2 regions of the Chromobacterium sp. W521 genome follow, and region 1 is predicted to be linked to the other one. Evidence: riboswitches for the same ligand, from Rfam matches in the RefSeq annotation. Region 1 holds a riboswitch; the other holds the start of a gene.
What was found. Region 1 has a riboswitch for thiamine pyrophosphate ahead of thiC (phosphomethylpyrimidine synthase ThiC). Riboswitches for the same ligand answer to the same signal wherever they lie in the genome.
Positions count from the first base shown of each region.

Region 2: it holds a riboswitch for thiamine pyrophosphate, as region 1 does, so the genes downstream of both, ACUXV1_RS02380 (thiamine ABC transporter substrate-binding protein) here and thiC (phosphomethylpyrimidine synthase ThiC) in region 1, are expected to answer to the same signal.

Region 1 covers NZ_JBRBAF010000007.1:101,426-104,825, forward strand. The annotation lists gene ACUXV1_RS12475 (uracil-DNA glycosylase) at 1-522, opposite strand, end outside; gene ACUXV1_RS12480 (rhodanese-like domain-containing protein) at 639-962, opposite strand; gene ACUXV1_RS12485 (protein-L-isoaspartate O-methyltransferase family protein) at 962-1,621, opposite strand; TPP riboswitch at 1,715-1,865, shown strand; gene thiC (phosphomethylpyrimidine synthase ThiC) at 1,979-3,400, shown strand, end outside.
Region 2 covers NZ_JBRBAF010000001.1:495,445-498,844, forward strand. The annotation lists gene ACUXV1_RS02370 (ABC transporter permease) at 1-705, opposite strand, end outside; gene ACUXV1_RS02375 (GNAT family N-acetyltransferase) at 705-1,253, opposite strand; gene ACUXV1_RS02380 (thiamine ABC transporter substrate-binding protein) at 1,250-2,266, opposite strand; TPP riboswitch at 2,317-2,410, opposite strand; gene ACUXV1_RS02385 (DUF1800 domain-containing protein) at 2,558-3,400, shown strand, end outside.

The DNA of each region.
Region 1 (3,400 bases):
CCATAGCAGGAACACGCAGCCGGCGCTTTGCGCGTTGACGGCGTCTATCAGCGCGTCGCTGACCATTTGCCAGCCCAGTTTGGCGTGGCTGCCGGCCTTGTCCCGCTCTACGGTGAGCACGCTGTTGAGTAGCAGCACGCCTTGCTGCGCCCAGTGGGTCAGGTCGCCGCTATTGGGCACGCCGCAGCCCAGATCCGCCGCCAGTTCCTTGTACAGATTGCGCAAGCTGGGCGGCACCCGCACGCCTGGCGGCACGGAAAACGACAGGCCCATGGCCTCGCCGTCGCCATGGTAGGGATCTTGCCCCAGTATCACCACGCGGACATCGGCCGGCGCGGTGAAGGTCAGCGCGTTGAAGGTCAACGGCGCAGGCGGGAAGAGGACTTTGCCCTGCGCTTGCTGAGCCTGTAGTTCCCTGTCGATGCCGGCCAGTTGCTGTTGAATGTCCGGTGTTGACAGCACTTGTTCCCAAGCCGGATGAACGCGGGCCAGGGCGGGAGACAGGTAAGACAATGCTTGCATAGAAAATTACGGCTCTTGCTATCGTGAGGGGAATTGGAATCCGGCAAACCGGTTTCGTTCCATGAAAAAGCCGTTCCCTCGGGAACGGCTGGCGATGCGCGCTGATGGCGGGCGTGTCAGTAGCGCGCCATTTGCGGGTCCACTTCCGCAGCCCAGGCTTCCACGCCGCCGGCCAGGCTCAGCACCTGTTCGAAACCGGCGTCCAGCAGGAAGCGCGCCACGTGCGCGCTGCGCACGCCATGGTGGCAGATCACCACAATGGGCGCGTCCGGCAGTTCGCTCATGCGCAGCGGGATCAGGTTCATCGGAATGTGCAGCGAGCCGGGAATCATGCACAGCTGCACTTCCCACGCTTCGCGCACATCCAGCAGCACCGGGGGCTCCGCGGCGGTGTCGGCCAGCGCTGCCGCCAGATCGCGGGCGCGGATTTCCTGGACCATCAAAACGCGAAGCGTTCCGGTTCCACCGCTTCCGCCTTGGCCAGGCGGGCGATACAGGTTTCGAATAAACCGGTTTCGCTGAAGCTGGATTCGGTTTCGCGCTTGATCAGCTTGCAGGTCATCACCGGCAGATCGCCCACCACCATGATCAGGCGGCCGCCCACGGCCAGCTGGTCTTTCAGTTCCTGCGGCACCACCGGCAGAGAACCGCCGACGACGATCACGTCGAACGGCGCTTGTTGCGGCAGGCCCAGCACGCCGTCGCCTTCCACCAGCGTTACATTGGAGATGCCGGCCTGCTTCAGGTTGGCCGCTGCGGTTTCACGCTGGGCAGGGTCGATTTCCACGCTGTAAACGTGTTGGCCCAGCTTGGCCAGCAAGGCGGTCAGATAGCCGCTGCCGGTGCCGATTTCCAGGATTTTGTCCCGGGGCTGGATGGTGGCGTCTTGAACCAGGCGCGCTTCCATTTTGGGCTGCAACATGAAGCTGCCGTTGGGCAGCGGCAGCTCGGTGTCGACAAAGGCCAGGCTGCGTTTGTCCGCGGCGACAAACTGTTCGCGTTTCACGTGAAACAGCAAGTCGAGCACGTTCGTGTCAAGTACGTCCCACGGACGAATCTGCTGCTCGACCATGTTGAAACGGGCATTCTCAAAATCCATCAGCTCACTCCGGAGGGGCTTGTCGCCGCAAGAAAAACGCGGCGGCGTGTCATGACGATAACTTGCGATTATCCCACATTTGCCGTACCTTCACAGCATCGCTAGGGGTCCTGCGCGACGGTCGGAAAGATGATCCATATCCTTGAAAGGATAGGATAATCGTTAAAGATTGTTGCGCGGGTGAGAAACACCCTTGGAACCTGACCCGGATAATACCGGCGTAGGGAAGCGTAAGCTGCTTTCGGCCCGACCTTGTCGGACTGGCCCGCAGCCCGCCCAGGCGGCGGCCCGCTCCTTGCGCCATTCATCGACCAGGAGAACCGCCCGATGAACGCGCCCGCAACACAGAAGCCTTCCATGGTGGTGGATACCGCCGCCATTCAGCCCTTGCCCAATTCCCGCAAGATCCATGTCGTTGGCAGCCGGCCTGACATCCTTGTGCCGATGCGCGAGATCAGCCAGAGCGACACGCCCACCCAGTTTGGCGGCGAAGCCAATCCGCCTATCACCGTCTACGACACCAGCGGTCCTTATACCGACCCGGACGCGCGCATCGATATCCAGAGCGGTCTGGCGCCGCTGCGCGCCGGCTGGATCGCCGAGCGCGGCGATTGCGAGCAGCTTGCCGGCTTGTCCAGCGAATACGGCCGCGCCCGAGAGGCCGACCTCAAACTGGCCGAACTGCGCTTCAATCTGACGCGTAAGCCGCGCCGGGCGTTGCCGGGCCGCAATGTCAGCCAGATGCATTACGCGCGCCGCGGCATTATCACGCCGGAAATGGAGTTCGTCGCCATTCGCGAAAATATGCGGCGTCGTGAATATCTGGATTCGTTGCGCGAAGCCGGCGGCAAGAACAGCCGGTTGGCGGAACTGATGACGCGTCAGCATCCGGGCCAGGCTTACGGCGCGGCGTTGCCGGAGGAGATCACGCCGGAATTCGTGCGCGCGGAGATCGCCGCCGGCCGCGCTATCTTGCCGGCCAACATCAATCACCCCGAATCCGAGCCCATGATCATAGGGCGCAATTTCCTGGTCAAAATCAACGGCAATATCGGTAATAGCGCGGTAACGTCTTCGATCAGCGAAGAAGTGGATAAAATGACCTGGGGCATCCGCTGGGGCGCGGATACCATCATGGACCTGTCCACTGGCAAGAACATCCATGAAACCCGCGAATGGATCATCCGCAATTCCCCGGTGCCCATCGGCACGGTGCCCATCTACCAGGCGCTGGAGAAAGTGGGCGGCAAGGCTGAAGACCTGAACTGGGAAATCTTCCGAGACACTCTGATCGAACAGGCGGAACAGGGCGTCGATTACTTCACCATCCACGCCGGCGTATTGCTGCGCTATGTGCCGATGACCGCCGGCCGCATGACAGGCATTGTGTCGCGCGGCGGCTCCATCATGGCCAAATGGTGTTTGGCCCACCATCGCGAAAACTTCCTCTACACGCATTTTGAGGATATCTGCGAGATCATGAAGGCTTACGACGTGGCCTTCAGTCTGGGCGATGGCCTGCGGCCGGGCAGCGTCTGGGACGCCAACGACGAGGCGCAGTTGTCGGAGTTGAAAACCTTGGGCGAGCTGACCCAGATCGCCTGGCGGCACGATGTGCAGGTGATGATAGAAGGCCCCGGCCATGTGCCGATGCAGTTGATCAAGGAAAACATGGACAAGGAGCTGGAGTGGTGCCGCGAGGCGCCGTTCTACACCCTGGGGCCGCTGACTACCGACATCGCGCCCGGTTACGATCACATCACCTCGGCGATAGGCGCG
Region 2 (3,400 bases), on a different contig from region 1:
TAGGCTCAACAACGCCAACGCGCCGGCGTCGGCCAGGTTCAGCTCATACGCCACCAGCGTGTAGATCTCGACTTCCACCGTGGCGTAACGCTGGCCGCCCAGCAACAAGGCCAGACCGAAGCCGGAGAAACAGTAGAGAAATACCAAGCAAAGATTGGGCAGCAGCCAGGGCAGCGCCGCCGGCCATTCCACCCGCCAGAACGCGCGCCAGCGGCCGGCGCCCAGGCTGCGGGCAGCGGCCAGCCGGCTGGCGGGCACCTGAGCGAAGCCATCGGCGGCGGAGCGAATCACCAGCGGAAGATTGAAAAACAGATTGCCGTACAGCAACAGCCAGGGCGAGTCCTGCAGATTCAGCCCGCTCAATCCTCGCGGGCCGAACAGCGCCAGCACTCCTACCCCGGCGACCAAGGTGGGCATCACAAAAGGCAACATCAGCAGGCGCAGCGCCAAGCCGCGCCCAACGAAACGGAATCGGGCCAGCGCCCACGCCGCCGGAACGCCTAGCAACAAGGCCAGCAAGCAAGTCGCGCCGCCCTGCAGCACCGACCACAACATGCGCCAGCGCAGATAGGGATCGCTCAGCAAACCGAAGGACAGCGGCTCTCCGCCCTCCTGCAACAAGCGCGCCAACGGCAAGGCGGACATGGCCAGCAAAAACAGCAAGGGGGGCGCCGCCAGCAATAGGCGGCTCCTACCGCTCAGCATCAAGACTGCGTTCCCTTCAACGGCCAACAGGCGGTCAATACATCCTCCACGCCATCCTCGTCCTCGCTTTGGCCCGCCTTGGCGAAGCCCAAAGCCTCAGCCAAACATTGCGAAGGCAGGTTATCCGGCGCGATGGACAGCACCAGCCGCGGCGCGCCGGCCCGGGCCGCCCAGGCGCCCATCGCCAGCACCGCTTCGCGGGCGTAGCCTTGGCGGCGATACGCCGGGTAAATCGTATAGCCCAGTTCCACGTCGCCGTAACCGCCCAGATAAGGATGGCCGGGCAAGGAGTGAAAGTTGGCGTGGCCCACCATCGTCAGATCCTCGCGACGCAGCAAAGCGCGCACCGACCAGGGCGCGTAATCGGGCTGGCGTTCGATATCGTCCAGCCGCAAAGCCATCAAGTCCTGCTCGTTCAGCCATTCCGTCGCCAGCGGCGCGCCCAGCAGCTCGGCCGCCGTTTCCGGTTGGCCGGCCAGGCACAGCCACAGCGTTTGCGGGTCCAGATGACGCAACAGCAGCCGCGGTGTTTCGATATCCGGAATCATTGCCCGCCCTTCAATACCACCCGAGTCCAGCGGGACACCCATTGCCGGGAGCGCTCGGCGATCACCTTGCTGTCCGGAGTGTCGTGCGCGGTCGGCTGCTCGGCGAAGCGGTAAACCGGATCCAAGGCCACCTTGTCCATCACCGGATACATCCACATAGTAGTGGTCACATCCTTCTGCACCGCCTCGGAGCGCAGGAAGGCGATGAATTTCTCGCCCAGCGCCGCCTCCTTGCCGCCCTTGACCAGAGCCGCGCCTTCCACCTGACGGAACACACCGCCTTTCAAGGGCAGATTGCCGGTGGGCGCGTCGTTCAGTTTCTGCTTGCTGTAGAACACCTCCGCGGCCGGGCTGGTGGCGTAGCTGACCACCAGCGGCCGGCTGCCGCCGTTTTTGGAAAAGTCCGTGTAATAGGACTCGCTCCAACCTTTGCTGACCTTCAGCCCGTTGTCGCGCAAGCGGCCCCAGAAGGCGAAGGCCTTGTCCTCGCCCATCGCGGCGACGGTGGACAGCATGAAGGCGAGCCCAGGGCTGGAGGTGGCCGGATTCTGCACCACCAGCAGGTTCTTGTAGGCCGGCTTGGTCAAATCCTCCAAGGTCTTGGGCAAGGCCAATTGACGCTGAGCGAACCAGGCCTTGTCGTAATTGAGCGTGACGTAGCCGTAATCTATGCTGACAGCGCCCGGCAAAGCGGCCTTGCCGCCTTGAGCCAGCGCCGCCGGCACCGGCGCCAGCACGCCGGCCTGCTGAGCTTTGCCGATCAGGCTGTTGTCGATGCCGAACACCACGTCGGCGATGGGATTGGCCCGGGTCAGGATCAGCTTGTTCAGCATCTCGCCGGCGTCTCCGGCCTTGATGATGGACACCTTGGCGCCGTTCTGCTTTTCAAACTCCGCGAGCAGAGGCTTGGACACCGTGAACGAGCTGTGCGACAGCACGCGCAGTTCGGCCGCCGACGCGGCCAGACTGACCGTCGCCAGCGTAACGGCGATCAAAGAGGGAAAACACTTCATGGACATCTCCGTACACAATGGCTATTGGCCGGAGCAAGCGGAATGCGGGCAGCGCCCGCGCATCACGCTCCCTCCGCTGGCATGACCCAGATCAGGTTGCAGGGTATTTTCTCAGCCCGCGCGCGGGCACCCCTGGTGACAGCCGGCCAGTATACCCCAGCTGCCGCGCGCTGACAGCCAACACTCTTTAACAGAGTCGGGCGGCGCCTTAACACACCGATGACAAGCGCCTTCTAAGCTAAATAGGCTTGCGCCCGCTCCGGGCGCGTCGGGAGACCATGCTTGAACCCCATGCAAATCCTTTGCCGGCCGCTGACAAAAGCGGCGGGCGCCATTCGTGTCATCGCCAAGGCTGGAGTCTTGCTGGCCGTTCTCAGCTTGCCCGCTCTAGCCCAGGCCGGCATCGGCATCGCCGGCGCTCGCCACTTGCTGTCTCGCACCGGCTTCGGCGCCAACCCGGCTCAAATCGCCGTGTACGCGCCGCTAAGCAGAGAAGCCGCGGTGGACCGGCTGCTGGCCAATACCCGCGCCAGCGCCGACACGCCGCCGCCGGCCTGGGTGAACGAAGCCTTCGAGCGGCCGGGGCAGCCCAATCTCAGCGAAGAAGAGAAAAAAGCCTTGCAAAAGGCACGCGCCGAGCACGCGGTGGAACTACGCGGCTGGTGGCTGAACGAGATGCGCTACACCACATCGCCGCTCAGTGAAAAAATGACCCTGTTCTGGCATAACCACTTTGTCTCAGCGCTGGACAAGGTGCGCTCGCCGCAAATGATGTACCAGCAGAACCTGCTGCTGCGCCGCTACGCCCTAGGCAATTTCGGCGACATGCTGCACGCCATCGCACGCGATCCGGCGATGATGCGCTACCTGGATACCGCCAATAACCGCAAGGGCCAGCCAAACGAGAACTTCGCTCGCGAGGTGATGGAACTGTTCACTCTGGGCGAAGGCCATTACAGCGAACAGGATATCCGCGAGGCCGCCCGCGCCTTCACCGGCTGGGGCTTGGACCGGGACGACCGTTTCGTCAACCGCCCCAAACTGCACGACGACGGCGATAAGCTGATCTTCGGCCAGCGCGGCAACTTCGACGGCGACGCCGTGCTGGACCTGCTGCTGCAGCAGCCGGCCACC